3 regions of the Paenibacillus sp. FSL H8-0034 genome follow, and region 1 is predicted to be linked to each of the others. Evidence: riboswitches for the same ligand, from Rfam matches in the RefSeq annotation. Region 1 holds a riboswitch; each other region holds the start of a gene.
What was found. Region 1 has a riboswitch for cobalamin ahead of cobJ (precorrin-3B C(17)-methyltransferase). Riboswitches for the same ligand answer to the same signal wherever they lie in the genome.

Region 1 (6,473 bases):
CGGAGAACACACGATGGTGATCATTCGGCGTATAACGGGTATGACTGAAAATCATGCATATGCAATGAATGTAATCGTACGCAAATCTGCGCATATTCTGACCTATGGACTACTAGGTGTATTGCTATATATAGTCATCAGACAGCATGCAATCGGTTACGCGTGGTTTGGTGCCACTCTGATCGCTGTACTGGATGAATGGCATCAATCCTTTGTACCTGACCGGACTCCTTTAGCACAAGATGTCCTCCTTGATTCATTGTCAGCGTGTTTATTTCTATTGATTTTTGTTTATTTGAAGAGACGACGATAATTGCGTTTGTACAGTTGCACGACAAAGAGCCCCTTCTGGGGCTTTTTGTACAAAATACGATTGGCTCGTTGGAAAAACGAGTTTGTTCTTTAAAGAGAATTTTGATATACTGTAGTCACTAAGTTATCTCAATTCATCAAGTGAAGAGGGAAGATTCAGAATGATAGGTAAACGTGTCCAGCAGTTTAGAAAAGAAAAGGGAATGTCTCTGACGGAGCTGGCCGAACGTGCAGGCGTTGCTAAATCGTATATAAGTAAATTAGAACGTGATATTCAGAAAAATCCTTCCATTGAGTTTCTCGAAAAAATTGCGGCTGTATTAAACGTGACGGTAAACAGACTTATTGATTCCGAGGAACCGACCGCTAATGACAATGAATTTGATCAGGAGTGGTATGACATTATTAAAGACGCGATGTCATCAGGGGTGGACAAGAAGCGGTTTCGTGAGTATCTGGAGTACAACAAGTGGGTAATGAACCGTCCTAACGATGACTAGCTGAGCAAGCTCTGTATCAGACACTTTATAAGTTAGCCCCCTGCGTTAAACATAACCACTCGTCTTGTATTTCACTTGAGAACATATTGATCATTTTCAGTGTTCATATCCAGATGCGGCACAGGTTGCTCGGGGCCTGACAGGAATGCGCGAATGTCGCACGGATTAAGCCCCATCTTACGAGCACTCATAATAAGCTCCACCCACTCCAGATCAAGCAACTCAAGCTCCACTCGGTTCGTGCTACTCACAGGTAACCCCTCCTAAATAAATGAATGCGGTTGGATACAATATGTATCATTAAATGTATTATTGCATGTTTATTTTGCGAAATCAATCATGATTATTAGTTTTTATACAAAATGTATCATATTTAACATTTTTGAAGAAGCAAGAACGGTTAGGTTACCGTATGGGGCGAACTTCGAACATAGACAAAGCTTCCTTACGGGTGATATGATGAAACCAGACAATTGTATACGTGATAGAATAGGTGCGAGTGCTGAGAAATCTCATTCGCTTAAAAGGGAAGCCGGTTCAAATCCGGCACGGACCCGCCACTGTAAAGAACGCTAATCGAGATTGGCAAATGCCTGAAAGATGTATCCACTGAAGCAGCATTAGTGCTTTGGGAAGGAGTCGGGCACGATGTTCTGAGTCAGGAAACCTGCCTGTTTAAACAACACTGTTAACCTACGTGGATTTAGGCAAGTGTTAGAGACTGGCTTACTTACAGAGGTAAAGGGCAGAGAGCCTGTTGTCGATGTATGTATGTGATGCAACAGCATTTCTAACACATTGGAAGTGCTTTTTTTGTTGTCATTTTATGGATGTGGATAGGGAAAGGATGTGCAGCTTGTGGCAGGGAAATTGCTGATTGTCGGTTTTGGACCCGGCAGCTTTGAACATATAACGAAACGGGCTCGTGAAGCGCTCCAGGAGAGCGATGTAATCATCGGTTACAACACCTATGTAGACTTAATCAGCGGTTTGCTGAGCGATCAGCAAATTGTAAGAACGGGTATGACTGAGGAAGTGAGCCGTGCTCAAGAGGCGGTGCGGCAGGCGGAAGCAGGGAAAAAGGTTGCGGTCATTTCGAGCGGTGACGCTGGTGTATACGGAATGGCGGGTCTGGTGTACGAAGTACTGATGGAAAAGGGCTGGCACCCGGAGGACGGCGTGGAGGTTGAGATTATTCCCGGTATTTCGGCGATTAACTCATCGGCATCCCTGCTGGGCGCACCGATTATGCATGATTCCTGCACGATCAGTCTTAGCGACCATTTGACGCCTTGGGAACTGATTGAGCGGCGGGTTGAAGCGGCTGGACAGGCGGACTTCGTAATCGCCTTGTACAATCCGCGAAGTGGCAGACGGACTCGGCAAATTGTGGAGACGCAGCGGATTCTGCTGAAGTATCGTTCACCGGAAACACCAGTTGGCATTGTGAAAAGCGCGTATCGGGATCGTCAGCATATTGTACTAACGAACCTGCGGGATATGCTGGATCACGATATCGGCATGCTGACTACGGTCATTATCGGCAATTCGTCAACAATGGTCTATGACGGATTGATGATTACGCCTCGCGGCTACCAACGCAAGTACACGCTCGGCGCCGACGTGCAGCCACTGCGGCCGCATCAGCGGCTGCGGCAGGAAGCAGAGCCTTGGGCGCTGGAGCAGCTGCCCGAGGAAGCGAATGACGAATACGATGATGAGGAATGGGAATCCGAAGCAGAAGGAGACTCCCTGATTGAGGATATAGACGATGAGGAATGGGATGACGAGGAGGATGAGCGCATCCCGAACGTTGGGTCGACATCAGCGGCAATCCGCCAGCCAGATACCCTGTTAGCGAGCTCCGCATCGCCAAGACCGGGAACAACAGATACACCGAAGCTGGCTTCCAGTGAGGGTGTATTGGGAAAAGCGACTTCAGGTAAACCTGCTTTGTTGCACAACGAAGGACCGTTTGGAAGGGCAACGATAGTAGGTGTGTCCACTGCTGTTGAGCCGAGTGCTGTAGCAGTAGCAGAACGCCACGTCAGTGCAGATCCACTGCTGCTGGCCATGGAGGCGCTGCAGCTTGTGGATCGAAGGAATGGAGTGGCAGCAGTCAACACGTTGGCGGCACCATCTGTGGTGACTGCATCAACTGCTGAACCGGCACGATCTGCAGCACCTGCTGCGGTCACAGCAGGTTTGTTCAGGCAGCAATCGATCTTTGAGCTTGCCGTCAGCCCAGGCGTGGCCAACAAGCAGTTCACGGCGAAGCAGATGCTGACTTTGGCAGCCGTTGTCGGCGACAAGGGATCGATGGAATATACGCCACATCATCAACTGATCTTGCGTGTGCCTACAGATAATCCGGCAGAGATTACGGATAAGCTTAGCAAGGAAGGATTATTGCTGGCTCCGATCGGCGATGTCGCACAGGTAAAGGCTTGCGATTTTTGCAATGGCGAGAAGGGCGAGTCTATTCCTTATGCGGAGGAGCTGCAGGCGAAGCTCGGTGGGCTGGGCGTTCCCAAGGAAATGCGAATCGGTTTCAATGGCTGCGGAATGGCCTGCTATGGTGCCGTCAACGAGGACATCGGAATCGTCTACCGCAGGGAGAAGTTCGACTTGTTCCTGGGCGGTAAAACCGTAGGTCGTAACGTTCACCCGGCTCAGCCGGTTGCTGAAGGGATTAAGCCTGAGGATTTGGTCACCACGATTGAAAATATTATGCATCGATACGTAACCGAAGGTCATCCGAATGAAAGATTCCATAAGTTTTTTAAAAGAGTCAAGGAGCTTGAAGGCTACCGTCATCAAGATTTGCCTGTCTTTACTATAGAAAATGCGATTTGCGGAGATTAGGAGCTTTTAGCATGGATAGGCCATACGAATATGATGCTTGTAATGATGCAAAACATCGTATGGCCGAATGATTCGAAGCTGCAGGCAGTTGTAACGATGAAAAACATCGTAAGGTGAACGATTTCATCCAAATTGTTCGATTTGTTTAGTTCTAACGATGTTTTATATCGTACCCGTTACTTTTCGTATGAAAGACGCTGCTGTTATGATGTTTTATATCGGATCAGCTGCTTATTTTGAGAGAGATGCTTCTATAATAATAAGTTTTGCTAACATCCGCCTTTGTACGATGCTGTTAAGGCATTCAAAAATAGTTTTTCTAAGTGATATGAAGCTTACGTTTATGAAGTCAGTTTTTGATTAGGAAAACATAGTTGAGCTTATGATACAGTTTTCCTTCGGAAAACTATGAGGAGGTAACCCATGAACGCTGTATTATTTGTAGGGCATGGTAGTAAGGATGCCGAGGGTAATGAAGAAATCAGACAATTTGTTGGCGCGATTGCGAAGGAGCTTCAAGGGCCGCTCGTTGAAACGTGCTTTTTGGAGTTCGAGAAGCCGAACATTCGTCAGGGAATTGATCAATGTGTAGCCAAGGGTGCGACGCAGATCGCTGTGGTGCCCATTACTTTATTTTCTGCTGGACATGCCAAGATTCATATTCCTGCAGCTATCGATGAGGCCAAGCTGCGTCACCCGTCAATCCGTTTCAATTATGGCAGGCCGATAGGTGTGCATGAGCAGGTATTGGACATTCTCACATCACGACTGGGAGCAGCCGGAATAACGGAAGCTACCTTGCAGGAGCAAGGACAGGAGCTGGAAGAAACGGCCATATTGGTCGTGGGACGAGGCAGCAGCGATGCTGACGCTAACAGCGATCTGTTCAAAATATCCCGGTTATTTTGGGAAAAGCTGAAAGTAAAATGGGTAGAAACGGCGTTCATTGGTGTAACGGCTCCTTTGCTGGAAGAGGGAATGGAACGATGTTTGAAGCTCGGCGCCCGTAAGGTCATCATACTTCCCTACTTTTTATTCACGGGCGTTCTGATCAAACGGATGGAGAGCATGCTGGAAACCTTTGAAGAACGCTACCCCGAGCATCAATTTTCACTGGCTGATTACTTTGGATTTCATCCGAAGCTGCGGCAAATTTTGATAGAACGTGCAACAGAAGCTTTGCAGGGCGAAGCCAAAATGAACTGTGATATGTGTCAGTACCGGATCGCCGCGATGGAGCATATCGATCACCACCACCATGATCATGATGATCATCATCATGGACACGATCACCACGACCACGGCCACGATGATCATCATGGGCACGATCATGAACATACTCACGAACATAAACATGCAGATGGGCATGATCATCATGACCACGACCATGACGATCATCACCGCCACGATCATTCGCATGACGAAGAGCATGATCGCGATAAACAGCCTGTCAACAACAAGACGGTTGCATCATCCTAATAGAAGGAGGCGTAACGATGATATTAGTTATGGCCGGAACCAGCGACGCAAGAGAGCTTGCTGTTTCCATTCAGCAGACGGGTTATGACCTGCTTACTACTGTTGTAACAGACAGTGCTGCGCAATCGATGGAGAATGCCGGTCTGCCTGTGATGGTAGGTCGGTTAACTGCCGAGCAGTTAGCTGCATTAGTCAAGGAGCGCGGTATTCGTACGATTGTAGATGCCACGCATCCTTTTGCCGAGGAAGCCTCGAAGAACGCAATCACCGCTGCCCGCGAAGCGGACGTGCCTTATATTCGCTATGAACGGGATCGGCTTACTTTTGATGGCAATCCGCTCATTACCTATGCTGACGACTACGAGCAGGCAGCCGAGATGGCCGCGGCCAAGCAGGGTGTCATTATGCTGACAACGGGCAGCAAGACACTGCATATTTTTGCCAAACGATTGTTGAATGAGCCGAATACGACCTTGGTAGCGCGTATGCTTCCCCGTCGAGATAATATGGAGAAGTGTGAAGAGCTTGGATTGCTGCAAAAGAACATTGTCGCGATGCAGGGCCCTTTTTCCAAAGCTTTAAATACGGCCCTATATGAGCACTATAAAGTCACATTGATGATTACCAAGGAGAGTGGCAAGGTTGGAGCTGTCGATGAGAAGCTGGAATCAGCGCTGGATCTTGGTATCGAAACGATCATGATTGGGCGGCCAGAGGTGGAGTACGGGGTGCATTTCAGTGATTTTGAAGATGTGATCAAGAAGCTGAACGAATTATTGAAGGGGGAGTAAGCAGGATGGATTTTAAAACGGAATTTAAACCATTGACAGTGCAGCCGCAGGAGATTGAGGAACGCAGCTTTGAAATGATCACGGAGGAGCTTGGCGAGCATCCTTTTACCGAGGAGCAGTATCCTGTTGTGCAGCGTGTTATTCATGCCTCTGCGGATTTTGAGCTGGGTCGCAGTCTTGTTTTCCATAGAGACGCTATTACAGCGGGTATTAAGGCTATTCGCGAAGGAAGACCTGTCGTTGCCGACGTACAAATGGTACAGGTTGGCATTAGCAAGCCGAGAATTGCCAAATTTGGCGGTGACGTGCGTGTGTATATTTCTGATCCTGATGTGATGGAGGAAGCGAAGCGCTTGAATACGACACGCGCGATCATTTCGATCCGTAAGGCGATTCTTGAAGCGGAGGGTGCCATCTATGCAATTGGGAATGCACCTACGGCACTGCTGGAGCTTATTCGACTTGTCAAAGAGGGTGCTGCTAAGCCGGGTCTTATCGTAGGCGTTCCGGTCGGCTTCGTATCGGC
Region 2 (6,473 bases), 150 kb from region 1:
GCCAAGCCCGGTTAATTTTGTTTTGCAAAAAAGTTACTGTTGGGTGTAAAATGAAGGAATAAGTTTTTTTAAGCTTACGCAGTAAGTTTTTTCTGAAAACTAGGTTTATGCTTGCGAAGTCAGTTTTGCTTCGCAAAACTAAGTGGAAGCTTACGAAGTAAGTTTTCTTTTGAAAACTATTAGGAGGGTCACCGACAATGGAGCAATTTAAAATTCGCATTATCGAACTGTTGAAGGAAGACGCGAGAAGGTCATCTGCCTTAATAGCGACTATGCTCGGAGCCTCGGAGGCGGAAGTTTCCGTAGCGATTCGTGAGCTGGAGGAAGCGAATGTCATTGTGAAGTACGCGACAGTCGTGAACTGGTCCAAGGTAGATGACGATAAAGTAACAGCTTTAATTGAAGTGCAAATTACTCCGGAACGTGGCCGCGGCTTTGATGCGATTGCGGAACGTATTTATTTATATCCAGAAGTGAAGTCCGTTTATTTGATGTCTGGCGCCTATGATTTGCTTGTTGAAATTGAAGGTAAGACGCTGAAGGAAGTGGCATCATTCGTTTCCAATAAGCTCTCACCGATTGATCGTGTATTATCAACCAAAACCCATTTTATATTAAAAAAATACAAACAGGACGGCATCATCTTCGAAGATAAGGAAGAGGACCCCCGCCTGCTAATCTCCCCGTGAAGGACGATGAGCTATGATTAAGAATAATGAAATACCTTCAACTTCCGTAAAATCCATGTCAGGGTATTTGGCTCCATTGGTGCGGGATATTCCGCCTTCTGGTATCCGGAAGTTTTTTGATTTGGTTAGCGCCAGCAAAGATATTATTTCACTGGGTGTTGGCGAACCCGATTTTAGTACACCGTGGCATATTAGAGAAGCTGCTGTGTATTCTCTGGAGCGGGGAAATACGAAGTATACGCCGAACGCTGGCTTATATGAATTAAGAGAAGCTATCTCCGAATATTTGTACGATTCCTTTCAGGTACCCTATGAGCCAAGCGATGAGGTGCTGGTGACGGTTGGCGGCAGTGAGGCTATCGATTTAGCGCTGCGGGCTTTGGTTGTTCCTGGTGATGAAATCCTGATTGCCGAGCCGAGCTATATTTCCTATTCACCGATCGTACGGATCAGCGGAGGCGTCCCGATAGGTATTGAAACCTTTGCCAAAGATGATTTTAAATTAAAGCCGGAAGCGGTAAAAGCTCGCATTACGCCCAAAACCAAAATTTTGATTGTTAGCTATCCCAGCAACCCGACAGGCGGCATCATGAGCTATGAGGATTGGGTGCCGATTGCCAAAATCGCTGAAGAGCATGACTTGATCGTCATCTCCGATGAAATTTATGCTGAGCTGACCTTCGAGCAAAATCACGTGAGCTTTGCCTCCCTGCCAGGGATGCGGGACCGGACGATTCTGGTTAGCGGATTTTCAAAAGCTTTTGCCATGACGGGCTGGCGTATGGGCTACGCTTGTGGCCACTCCGATATTATCAAGGCTATGCTCAAGATCCATCAGTATACCGTCATGTGTGCTCCAGCAATGGGCCAGGTAGCAGCACTTGAAGCACTGCGCAATGGCATGGAAGAAAAGGATCGGATGGTAGAATCGTATAATCAAAGACGGCGTTTGGTCGTTCATAGCTTTCGGGAAATCGGGGTGCAGTGTCATGAGCCTCAGGGTGCATTTTATGCCTTTCCTTCCATCAGTTCTACAGGCCTAAGCTCGGACGAATTTGCCCAAAGATTGCTGCATGAGGCCAAGGTTGCTGTAGTTCCCGGTGACGTATTTGGACTGGGTGGAGAAGGCTTCATACGTTGTTCCTATGCCTATTCGGTGAACCAACTGATCGAAGCTATTGACCGCATAGGAAATTTTGTTAGAAAATTATAGTTTCGTCAAAAAATGACAAAATAAGCCCGTTTCCTTCCATCTCAAAAGCTGTTATCTTTATAGTATAGTAGTTTTTGAGAGATGCTAAGGAGGGAGGAATTGACGTGGCTTTTCCAGAGTATCAGCTTGGGCAATATTTCCACATCGGTTGGATACGGGAAAAAGATCAGCAACCAAAGTGGTTATTGAAGACCAAGAAGCATGGCTCTGATTTATTGACGTTAGAAGAAGAAATTAGCAGCTTACGTCAACAGTTGGAGATCCTGGTCATTCTAAGGAAAAGCATGTCATCTCCTGAGGTTGTTGCTTTCAGTACGATTCTTGACGAAAAAATTAATCAGTATATGAACCAGAGCAAAAAGGACCGATAGCATTCGGTTCTTTTTATCTTGTAATAGAAAGGAATTGATGAAATGGACAAACTGAAATTATTTATGAAGGCATCCAGATTCCAAGTCATTCCTGTTATGATGATTCCGATTATTCTTGGTGCTTTAGGGGCATATGCGTGGAAGGGTATATTTCATCCGCTGCTTTTTGTCATCACCTTAATTGGCGCCGGAGCTGCCCATCTATTTTCCAATATGATTAACGATTTATGGGACTATCGGAACGGTGTCGATGTTGCTGCAGCAATAAACTCGGGTACGATCTCCACAAATTCAGGATTTTTGGCTAATGGCACGTTATCGGAGAAAACCTTTGCTTTCTTAACCTGGTCCTTATTCTCAGTTGCCCTGATATGCGGTTTGGTGCTTGGGTTGTATGCAGGCTGGTGGGTATTGATCTTCGGCGGTCTGGGAGGCTTGATTGCTTATTTCTATGTGGCACCACCGCTCAAGTTTGGCTATCGAGGCAAAGGCTACAGTGAACTGGCTATTTTGTTGTCCTTTGGGATTTTACCGATTATGGGCAGCTATTTTGTCCAGACGATGGAGCTTGATTATCGCGCACTGCTGTTATCGCTGCCGATTGGTCTGTTAACTACATTGATTTTGTTTAATCATCATTTTTTGCATTGGCAGTCGGATAAACAAGCGGGTAAACATACTTTAGTCGTGGTGTGGGGAGAACAACGAGCTATTCAGTTTTCACGTTTCCTGCTATTTCTGGCGTTCCTTTCATTGTTGGTGTGTGTCCTTTTTCGTGTACTTCCTTATTATTCATTGATTGCTTTGGTTACTGTTATTCCTATATACAAGGTATATGGTATGCTGAAGTCAGAGAATCCTTCGGTCGCTTACCTGCCTTTGATGGGAGCTTCACTACGTGTTACAGTCCGCTGTGGGTCGATCATGATTCTGACGCTGCTGGCACAAGGGATTTTTCAGTAAATTCAACCAGAAAAAGAGGCGGCTTGGATGAGCAGAGAACACATATTAGGAGATTTTCATAACATTTTGTCCGACAAGGATGTCTGGAAAATTGGCGGATTTCCGCTGCAGGACGGTTCCTTCTGGAATTATCGGGAGCCAAATGCTGTAGTTATCGTTCGTAATGGAATTTTATATGTACGCGCACCGCTCAGCCGCAAGCACGATCATGTGCAGTTTCTGGATAATGCGAAGCATATGTATTATTCAGTGGATGCAGTTCAGGTGCCGGAAGCAGGCGAGGTCAGCTTCGAGCTGCAAATCCGTTCAAGAACGACGGGGACAGCCGCCCATGATTTGTATGATGGTTTTGTTTCACTGAATTTGCTGGATTTTACTACAGGCGCAGCGCTTGATTTTTTTGTGGGGAATGATACGTTTGCCAGCGTCTATGGAATTCTTCCTTTTCCTGGCGTCGAGGTTCCGGAATCGGACAAAACCAGATTTTTTTGTATTTTCAAGGAAGAGACGGATTTTCAGCCGCGAGAGTTCAATACGTATCGAATTACGTACAATCGTGGAAATGACGAGGTTATTTTTGCGGTTAATGGTGTCGAGGTTCGGCGAGAACGGCAGGTGCCAATCAAGTTGAATCAATTCACGGTTGCCCTTGGAATTATGACGGAAAAGGATTTGACCCCCGAGGGCAGCGTATCGGTTCATGGTCAAACGGTTATTGCCGAGTGGACGCCAATTAAAGTGACGTATCAGGATTAAAGGCTGCTGCTTTCCTGAAGTTGCCGAAGTATTGTAATGCTGTGTTTGTGGATGAGGTTGGATTCGAGATAACCCTTTGAGCCTGAACGGCTTGAAGGGTATTTGTCATACGTATTAGTTTTTGTGGAATGATAGCTTTTGTGATAAGATGTGAGGTGAGATTTCAGTACGGACGGCTGGTTGGTTGGTCTGGGAGGAGAGACAGATGAAGGCGAAATTTGCATGTTTAGGGTTGATTTTATTGCTGATTTTGACAGGCTGTGGGGGGCCGAAGGCTGATGTGCCGATATTTATGATGTCGAGCAGCGGCATCCCGAGTGAAGTGGGCGATAAGCTGGAGGCTAGTTTGGTGGAAAAGCTGGGACAAGCACCAACGGTTAAAATACAAACAACGCCTATTTTTTCCATGGAAAAGCTGGTCGTAGAAATTGCGGCTGGCGATAACGGAATCATTGTCGTACCTAAGGAGCAGTTCAAGGCACTCGGTCAGCAGGGCGGTTATGTCAGTCTGGATGCGGTAGCCAAAGCCGAGGATTTCCCTGATGGTGTAATGGAGATCCCCGTGGATGGAAAATCCGGAGGCGTCGAGAAGCATCTCTATGGCATACCTCTGGAACAAACGAAGTGGTTGACAGATTTAAAGCTTAATGGTAAAGATCTGATTGCGTTTGTACCGGCTAATGCGAAGAAGCAGGATCTGGTTATGCAGGTTTTAAAGGTAATTGCCCAAAAATAACAATTTAATAAAGCTTGAACAGGTGCCTGTAAGCTGTTGCTTATCGGGTTAAAAGGGAAGCTGGTGCAAATCCGGCGCGGTCCCGCCACTGTAAAGGAGAAATCACCAATCAGGTACAAACTCTCAAGTCAGGAAACCTGCCTGTTCACTGCAAAGACTGTCCCTTTCGAGGAAAAAGGAGCGTCGCGTTTGAATGATCAGAGGCTCTTCGAGCTTGGTGTAATCGTTTATTTAGCGCATGCCCCTCTTGTTTCTTTGTGAAAAGAAGCGAGAGGTTTTTCTTTTGTTGGGGGAAGCGAGGAAGGAGCTTTAAGATGAAGCTAGGGAATATAAGCAAAATGCAGCGCCACAGTTCGAAGCTGGCTGTGCTGATTGGTATGATTGTACTGCTGCTGATCATAGCAGGCTGCGGGAACTCAAGCGTATCACCAGGCAAGGGAGAGCTTGTTGAACCACCGAAGGCAGGTACTGGCCAGGGTTCGCAGCTGCCTAATGGGGAGACAGCAGCTCCAACTGCTAAAGCGACTGTCTATCCGCTCAAAGTGAAGGACGCAACAGGAAAGGAATTTGTTTTTGACAAAGCGCCTGCCAGACTGGTATCGATTTCTCCAAGTGAGACGGAGACGCTGTTCGCGCTCGGCTTGGGTGAGCAGGTGTATGGAGTATCGGATTTTTGTGATTATCCGGCAGAGGCTTTGAAGAAGCCGAAGATGGGCAGCATCGTCAAGCCTAATGAGGAGGCGCTGCTGGCATCGAATGCGGATCTGATTGTTACAGGTGTGTCGATGAAAACACCGACCGTAGAGCAGCTGCGTTCACTTAAATTGAATGTGTTCAAGGTAGAGCCGAAAACTGTCGACGATGTATTGAATAATACGCTGCTGTTCGGTCAAATTTTCAATAAGCAGGAGCAGGCGGAGAAGCTGGTTGCCGAGATGAAGGCAGATCGCCAAAAGGTGACGGATGCCGTCAAGAACCTGCAGCCGGAGCAGAAAAAACGCGTATTGCTTGAATTCTCACCAGGCTGGACAGTTGGCAAAGGCGAATTCATGGACGAGCTGATTACGTTATCCGGGGGTATCAATATTTATGGAGAAATACCCGGCTATTCGCAGCTGAATGAAGAAAAGGTTATCGCCGCCAATCCACAAATTATTTTGTACCCGAGCAATCTGATCGACGACAAATCGAAAAAAACTTTAGATCAAATTATTAAAGAACGCAGCGGCTGGGAAAAAATCGATGCCGTGAAAAACAATCGGATCGTGGGAGTCGACAAAGACTGGATCAGCCGTCCGGGACCACGGATTACACAAGGTCTCGTTGATATTGCCAAGGGCATATATCCGGAATTGGTGAAATAAATGAAGCAAAAGCTGTTGATTTGGGGAGGGGCAGGCATGCTGCTCCTTCTTCTTGCCATTACGCTATCCTTATCGATTGGGACGGTCCAGCTCCCTCTACTGCAGGTGTGGGGGATCGTGGCTCACCAGCTTCCATGGATAGGCGACCATATATCGGTGAATTGGGAAGCTTCCTCCGAGCAGATCGTTTGGCGGGTACGGTTTCCGAGGGTGGTGCTTGGCGTATTGGTAGGTGCTTCGCTTGGAGTTGCCGGTGCCGCTTTCCAGGGAGTGCTGCGCAACCCACTGGCTGATCCATATACGTTAGGAGTTTCCTCCGGGGCCGCTGTGGGTGCTTCCTTCCTGATCTTGTTCGGACTTCAGTTTTCTTTATTGGGCATT
Region 3 (6,473 bases), 620 kb from region 1:
GTCCGCTATTACTTGCTCCATAATAACCTGAGTGTAAGGCGCCAGTGGATTGCGCTCATCATAGACGGATGCATGCTCCTGCCAATACTGCTCTTCCTCCTCATCGCTTGCGGTACGCGTGTTGGATAACACAGCCTGCTCCCAGGCCTTTATCCAGTAGGTAGATGGGGCAAGTTCATGTGGTTTATCGTTCATTCGAAATCGCTCCTTTATCTCATATTTCCAAAAGCTTGTACCAATTGTTTTGTATAAGGATGCTGCGGCTGCTCCATGATTTCCTTACTACACGCCTGCTCTATAATTCCCCCCCGATGCATGATGGCCATATGCTGACAGACATGGGCAACGAGCTCCAGATCATGAGAAATGAACAAATACGCCATCTCGAATTGACTTTGCACCTGCTGCAGCACCTCTATTACTTGCGCTTGCACAGATACATCAAGCATCGAGGTTGGCTCATCCAATACAAGAAACCTCGGATTCAAGGTCAAGGCTCTGGCAATTACGACTCGTTGAATTTGTCCACCACTGATCTGATGCGGATAGCGAATCAGCATATCGCTGCCCAAGCCTACAAGCTCCAGCAGCTCTACAGCTTTATACAGGGCTTCGTCCTTGCCCATCAAACGATGCAGCAGCAGCGGCTCAATCAAACTTTGCTGCATCGTTTGGCGGGGGTTGAGTGCAGAGTCAGGGTGCTGAAATATAATTTGCATCTGCCTTCGCAGCGGAAGCATCCGCGTCATTGTATAATTCGTAATATCTTGATCTTCCATATATATACGGCCTTGATCGGCGGGCAGCAGCTTGACCATTAGCCGTGATAAGGTCGATTTCCCGCAGCCGCTCTCCCCAACCAGGCCCAAAGTCTCTCCTTTGGCTATGGAAAAGGAAACGTCCTTTACGGCCTCCACCCTTCTTCGACGCAGCCAGCCGCTAGTGAACGTCTTGCACAAGCCCTCCACTCGGATCATGTAACCAACACCTCACCTTGCCCGATTGTAACGTGACCAGCTCAGGAATACGGCTGCTGCAAGAGGGAACACCTATCGAGCAGCGCGGATAAAATCTGCAGCCCGGCAGTACATCCGAAAGTCCGGGGCTCGACCCCGGAATCGGCACCATCCCATGAACAGGCATCGAACGCAGCAAGCCTTGCGTATACGGATGCTGCGGCTGTTGAAACAACTCCCGCGCAGGACCCATCTCGACCACTTGTCCGGCGTACATGACAGCAACTACATCACATAACGACTTGGCTACCTGCAGATCATGGGTAATGACGAGCATACCCGCTCCCGTATGCTTGGCAGTCCTCCGCAATAGCTCAACCATCTGATAGCGTACCAAAGCGTCCAGTCCTTTGGTTGGCTCATCGGCAATCAGGAGCGACGGGCTTCCTGCTGCCCCCATTGCTGCGAGAATTCGCTGCTTCATACCGCCGCTCAGCTGAAAAGGATACTGCCTTAGCTTATGCTCAGGATCTGGCAGCTGCAGCTCCTGCAGCAGACGCAGCGCATGCTCACGCTTGCTTGCCTGTGATCCACGACCCTTGATCGCTTCGATCAATTGTCGGCCTATTCGCATGACCGGGTTCAAGGAAGAAGCAGGATTTTGCGGGATGAAGGCAATTTCCGTTCCACGCAGCCTGCGCATACGCTCCGAATCCAAATCCAGCAAATTACGTCCCTTGTAATGAATCGCTCCCGCTATGGATGCATGATAAGGCAGCAGACCGGGAATCGAGAGCCCCAGCACCGATTTACCGCTGCCCGTTTCCCCGATCAGGCCGAGAATTTGCCCCTGCTGCAGCGCCAGGGTAACATTATCCACTGCCCTGACTGTACCGGCCGCTGTCTGAAATCCGACGGATACCTGTTCAATCGATAAAAGCGTGCTGATACGTTTCCCTCCTCCTTCTGCTACCCCCGAGCTCCTGACGCCGCAAGTACTGCTACCCTGTCACCATCAGGAAATCCAGAATTTATCTTTTTCTGCCTTTGTGTCGAAAACATCTCTTAATACGTCACCCAAGCAGTTAATCGCCAAAGAAACAAGTGCAATACAAAGTCCAGGCGCAACAATCAGATGAAAATAACTGCGGAAGTAGGGTCTCGCATCGTTCACCATAACTCCCCAGTCAGGGGTTGGCGGCTGCAGCCCCAAGCCCAGAAAGCTTAAGGACGCGATAGACAGAATCACCCGCCCAATCCTTACCGTAAACAGTACAATCATGGGACCTATCATATTCGGTACTACATGCTTAAGCACAATATAGCCATGCTTTCCACCCATCGCCCGAATGCCCTCGACATACGATTCCTCACGTATCTTCATCACTTCGCCACGCACGACTCGGGAAAAGTCAGCCCATGAGGTGACGACTAGCGCGATAAACAAGCTGTTGACACCCGGCCCGAGCGTACCGGCGATCGCGATCATAAAGCTCAGTCCAGGCAAGCCCTGGAATATGCTGATACCGATCTGAATACAATCATCCAACCAACCGCCAAAATATCCCGCTATTGTCCCGATAATAAGCCCGATCAGCATTGTGGCAATCGTCACTACAAGGGCCAGCACAATAGAAATCCGCCCGCCATACAAAATACGACTGAACACATCCCTGCCCAGTGTATCCGTACCGAGCCAATGGCTGAAGGACAGCGGTGCAAGCCGCTCAGACATATGGATCTGATTCGGGTCATACGGAGCAATCCACGGTGCAAGAATGCTCGCTGTCAGGATCGTGAACAGAATAACAATCGCAGCGATACCAAGTGGAGACAGCGTGCTGACAATGGCAGACAACCGACTCTTCATCACGGAGAGGCTGGATGCAGCTGAGGCATGACTCCGGGATGCTGTGCTGTCAGGTTGTAAGGTCACTTCAGCTTTCCTCCCAGCCTCATCTGCGGATGAATGATCAAATATGAAAAATCCGTAAGCAAATTAAATACGACATAGACAAGCCCGGTAAACACGACATACCCTTGAATGACCGGGTAATCCCTGCGTAGAATCCCCTCAATCGCAAATCTGCCGATTCCAGGCAAAGCGAAGATGACCTCCACAATGACAGAACCGCCCATGATCGCGCCAAAATACGTACCGATTACGGTAACTAACGGGATTAATGCATTGCGAAGCGCATGCCAGGTAACGATATTTCCTTCACGCAGCCCCTTGGCCCTTGCCGTCAAAATATAGCTGTGGTTCATCGTTTCCAGCAAGGTAGACCGTGTTAACCGCATCAATACGGCACTCGTTCCTGAAGCAAGCACAATCGCCGGCATGACTAGATGCTTCCAAGTACCGTATCCGCTGGTCGGCAGCAGATGGAGCTTTTCCGAAAATAACGTAATCAGCAGGATGGCCAGCCAAAAGCCGGGAATCGATACCAGCAGCATAGCAGCGGCACGTCCAGCATGGTCGATCCAGCCATTTTTCTTTAAGGCCATCAGCATGCCTGCCGGAATCCCTGTACCGACCGCTAACACAACAGCAAGCAGAGCTACAGAGAGTGTGACGGGCAGACGGCGAATAATTTCACCGCTTACCGAATCCTTTGTCATGTAGGAGGAGCCCAGATCGCCTTGTACAGCTCTGTTAAGCCATCGCACATATTGAACGGGGATCGGGTCGTTCAACCCAAGCTCCTCCCGCTTCACTGCAACCTCCTGCTCGGTAGGCTCTTTCATTCCGCTTAAGCTCAGCGCCTCTACAGCAGGATCGCCGGGAGAGACCAGGTTCAGCATGAAAGCAATCAGCGATATGCCGATCAGCACAGGAATAGCGGCCGTTATTCGGCGGAACACATACAGCATGCTACTTAGCCCATTCCAATTGCGGCAGCGTAGTGCCATAAATCGTCGCTTGATAGCCTTTAATCTTCTTGTTGTAAGCAATCAGGCTGGCATCATTGAACAATGGAATTGTCGGCAGGTCCTGTACCGCCAAAGCTTGCAGCTCATTATAAATCTTGGTTCTCTCATCCATGCCAAGCGCATCCTTAGCCTCTTTAAGCAATTGATCCACACGATCATTTTTGTAGCCCAGACTATAGCTCTTGTTGCTTGAACCTGTGCTGCCCAGATAATTAGTGAACAGTGTGAACGGATCACCGTTCGGAAGTCCTTGCGTGGCCAAAGCCAGATTATATTCGCCCTTGCTCTGTGCTTCCTTGAATGCAGCGCCATCCAGAATACGAATGTCCACATCAAGAGAAAGCTCCTTGAATACTGCCTGCAGCAGCTCGGCCTGCGCTTTGTAAGGGTAACGATCCAGCCCATAGGTCGGTACGATCAAATCAACCTTTTCACGTTTGCCGCCAAGCGCTTCAGCAGCTAATTTCTTGGCCTCCGCCAAATTATAGTCCACTTTAAAATCCTTATAGAAAGGAGACGTTGCATTCAGGAAATTAACCGTAGCGGTAGGGTAGCCCAAATAAAGCTCCTTTACCAGCTGTTGGCGATCGATCGCCAGCGAAATCGCTTGCCGCAGCTTTGGATTGTCAAAAGGCGGCTTTTGGCCGTTCGGGTGCAGGTAGTGGGAAATCGTCGATTTCGCTACTGAAACCTCAAACTGCTTGTCCTTCAATAGCTCCTTGGCCAAGGCAGGAGGAATTGCACCCAAATCCATAACACCCATAATTTCACCTGATTTCAGAGCCGACAATCTTGTATCCGGGTCGGGAATGACACGAACTCGAATCGTCTTCGTTTTGGCTTTATCGCCATAATATCCATCATAAGCTTCCAGCAGCGCATATTGATCCTTCTCGTGCTTGATCAGCTTGAAAGGTCCGGTACCTTGCGGCAATCCGTTAAAATCACCTTTTTCGGTAAAGTTTTTGGGACTGTAGATCGGACTGGAAAAGTTAACCATCGAATACAGTAGAGTAGGCTGCGGTGTTTCGAAGCTCAGCTTGAACGACATATCGTCAACCTTCGTTACCTCTTTTAATCCGGGGTACGAGCTTTTAATGTCCAATGTATAAAAGGGTGAGCTTTTGGGACTGGCAAGCTTATAACGGTTAAAATTGGCGATAACTGCATCGGCATTCAGCTTTTCTCCATCATGAAAAGTCACATTGGGACGAAGCTGGAACGTCCATTCTTTGCCATCCTCGGACATTTTCCAGGAAGCGGCGAGCTTAGGCGCAGGCTTACCGTCTTCACCGGCTGTAATCAGCGGCTCCCATACATAGAGAATGGTGCTCGTGTAATAAGCATCCTGTGGACCCGGAGCCAGGTCGCGTGGAGCTGCCAAGACAACCTCAGTTGGCTGTACCTGGCTGGGTGCTGCTGGTGGCTGCTCCGCCGTTTGCGGGCTTGGACTGCTGCAGCCCCATAAAGCAATTGCCATGCTGGCGCTTAACAGTCCTAATTTTGCATATTGTCTTGCTTGCTGGTACAACTTGCTTATCATGTTTTATAAACCTTCTCTCCATTATTTCAATTACATACAGATGCAAAAAAGACATCGTTAACCTCTGCCGTACAAAGGTAAAAGATGCCCGTGATCGTATAGACTATTGCTAACGATGGCTGTCTTTAACACCTCCCTATCTCCCGTAGGTTAAGCAGTGTCTGTCGAATAGGCAGGTCTCCTGGCTCCAGATTCATAATCGACAAGCACCTTCCCGATCCTGCGATCAGTGGCATTTACGCTTTGACTCCTCTGTTACAGTAGCGGGACCTCATCAGTTTTTCACCGAACTTCCCTATTAAGCTCTGAGCGAGATTACGATACAGAGCACCTATTCACTTAATATGTAATTATTACTATTAAGAATATACACTACTATTCCCTATTAATCAATGGAAGACGTAGAAGTATTATAAGAAACTACAAATAGGCCAGCCATATAACAAGCCGACCTGGTTCTTGCCATAACCTCATGTGGGATCGGAGCTATTGCCGAATGGCTCCCCCGTTGTTGACAAAAGCTTGTATTGCTGAGGCGTAATCCCCTCCCTTTTCTTAAATTTACGGATAAAATAAGTCTGATCAGCGTAACCAACCTGCTCTGTCACCTCTTTTACCGTCCAGGTGTTCGTTTGCAATAGCTCCTTCGCCTTTTCCATTCGGAGCTCGTCTGCATATTCACTGATGCCAATCCCCATCTGATTCTTGAAATAACGGGACAAATAGGAGGGTGACAGCGAGAATTGCTCTGCGATTTTACTCAGACTGAGCGTACCGTCCATGTAATTATCATGAATGTACGTAGACAGCTTGTCGCGCAGCTCAAAGTTTTTGCTTTCCTTTTTCATAGAAATGTCATCGGCCAGCCGACCGCAAAACCTTACAAAGGCTCGCTCAAACTCATCCAACGTCTCAAATTCAAAGGCACGCAGTGCAACCTTTTCCCTCTCTCCTTCATGATTAAGCGGCAGGTTGATCTCCTCCAGCTGCTTAACTACCCCATCGAATAAGCGAAAACAGATGCTTTGCACAAAAGAAAC

Region 2: it holds a riboswitch for cobalamin, as region 1 does, so the genes downstream of both, NST47_RS31180 (ABC transporter substrate-binding protein) here and cobJ (precorrin-3B C(17)-methyltransferase) in region 1, are expected to answer to the same signal.
Region 3: it holds a riboswitch for cobalamin, as region 1 does, so the genes downstream of both, NST47_RS34570 (ABC transporter substrate-binding protein) here and cobJ (precorrin-3B C(17)-methyltransferase) in region 1, are expected to answer to the same signal.

What each region holds. Positions count from the first base shown of each region.
Region 1 is NZ_JBBOBS010000001.1:7,126,168-7,132,640, reverse strand. It holds gene NST47_RS31865 (VanZ family protein) at 1-313, shown strand, start outside; gene NST47_RS31860 (helix-turn-helix domain-containing protein) at 474-812, shown strand; gene NST47_RS31855 (anti-repressor SinI family protein) at 884-1,063, opposite strand; cobalamin riboswitch at 1,287-1,501, shown strand; gene cobJ (precorrin-3B C(17)-methyltransferase) at 1,671-3,677, shown strand; gene NST47_RS31845 (sirohydrochlorin chelatase) at 4,101-5,156, shown strand; gene cobK (precorrin-6A reductase) at 5,174-5,947, shown strand; gene NST47_RS31835 (precorrin-8X methylmutase) at 5,953-6,473, shown strand, end outside.
Region 2 is NZ_JBBOBS010000001.1:6,974,099-6,980,571, reverse strand. It holds gene NST47_RS31210 (Lrp/AsnC family transcriptional regulator) at 198-689, shown strand; gene NST47_RS31205 (aminotransferase class I/II-fold pyridoxal phosphate-dependent enzyme) at 703-1,902, shown strand; gene NST47_RS31200 (aspartyl-phosphate phosphatase Spo0E family protein) at 2,007-2,273, shown strand; gene NST47_RS31195 (prenyltransferase) at 2,316-3,236, shown strand; gene NST47_RS31190 (DUF6081 family protein) at 3,264-3,992, shown strand; gene NST47_RS31185 (hypothetical protein) at 4,198-4,728, shown strand; cobalamin riboswitch at 4,732-4,887, shown strand; gene NST47_RS31180 (ABC transporter substrate-binding protein) at 5,067-6,092, shown strand; gene NST47_RS31175 (FecCD family ABC transporter permease) at 6,093-6,473, shown strand, end outside.
Region 3 is NZ_JBBOBS010000001.1:7,742,643-7,749,115, forward strand. It holds gene NST47_RS34545 (hypothetical protein) at 1-195, opposite strand, end outside; gene NST47_RS34550 (ATP-binding cassette domain-containing protein) at 210-977, opposite strand; gene NST47_RS34555 (ABC transporter ATP-binding protein) at 940-1,836, opposite strand; gene NST47_RS34560 (ABC transporter permease) at 1,972-2,892, opposite strand; gene nikB (nickel ABC transporter permease) at 2,889-3,869, opposite strand; gene NST47_RS34570 (ABC transporter substrate-binding protein) at 3,832-5,433, opposite strand; cobalamin riboswitch at 5,588-5,783, opposite strand; gene NST47_RS34575 (helix-turn-helix domain-containing protein) at 5,904-6,473, opposite strand, start outside.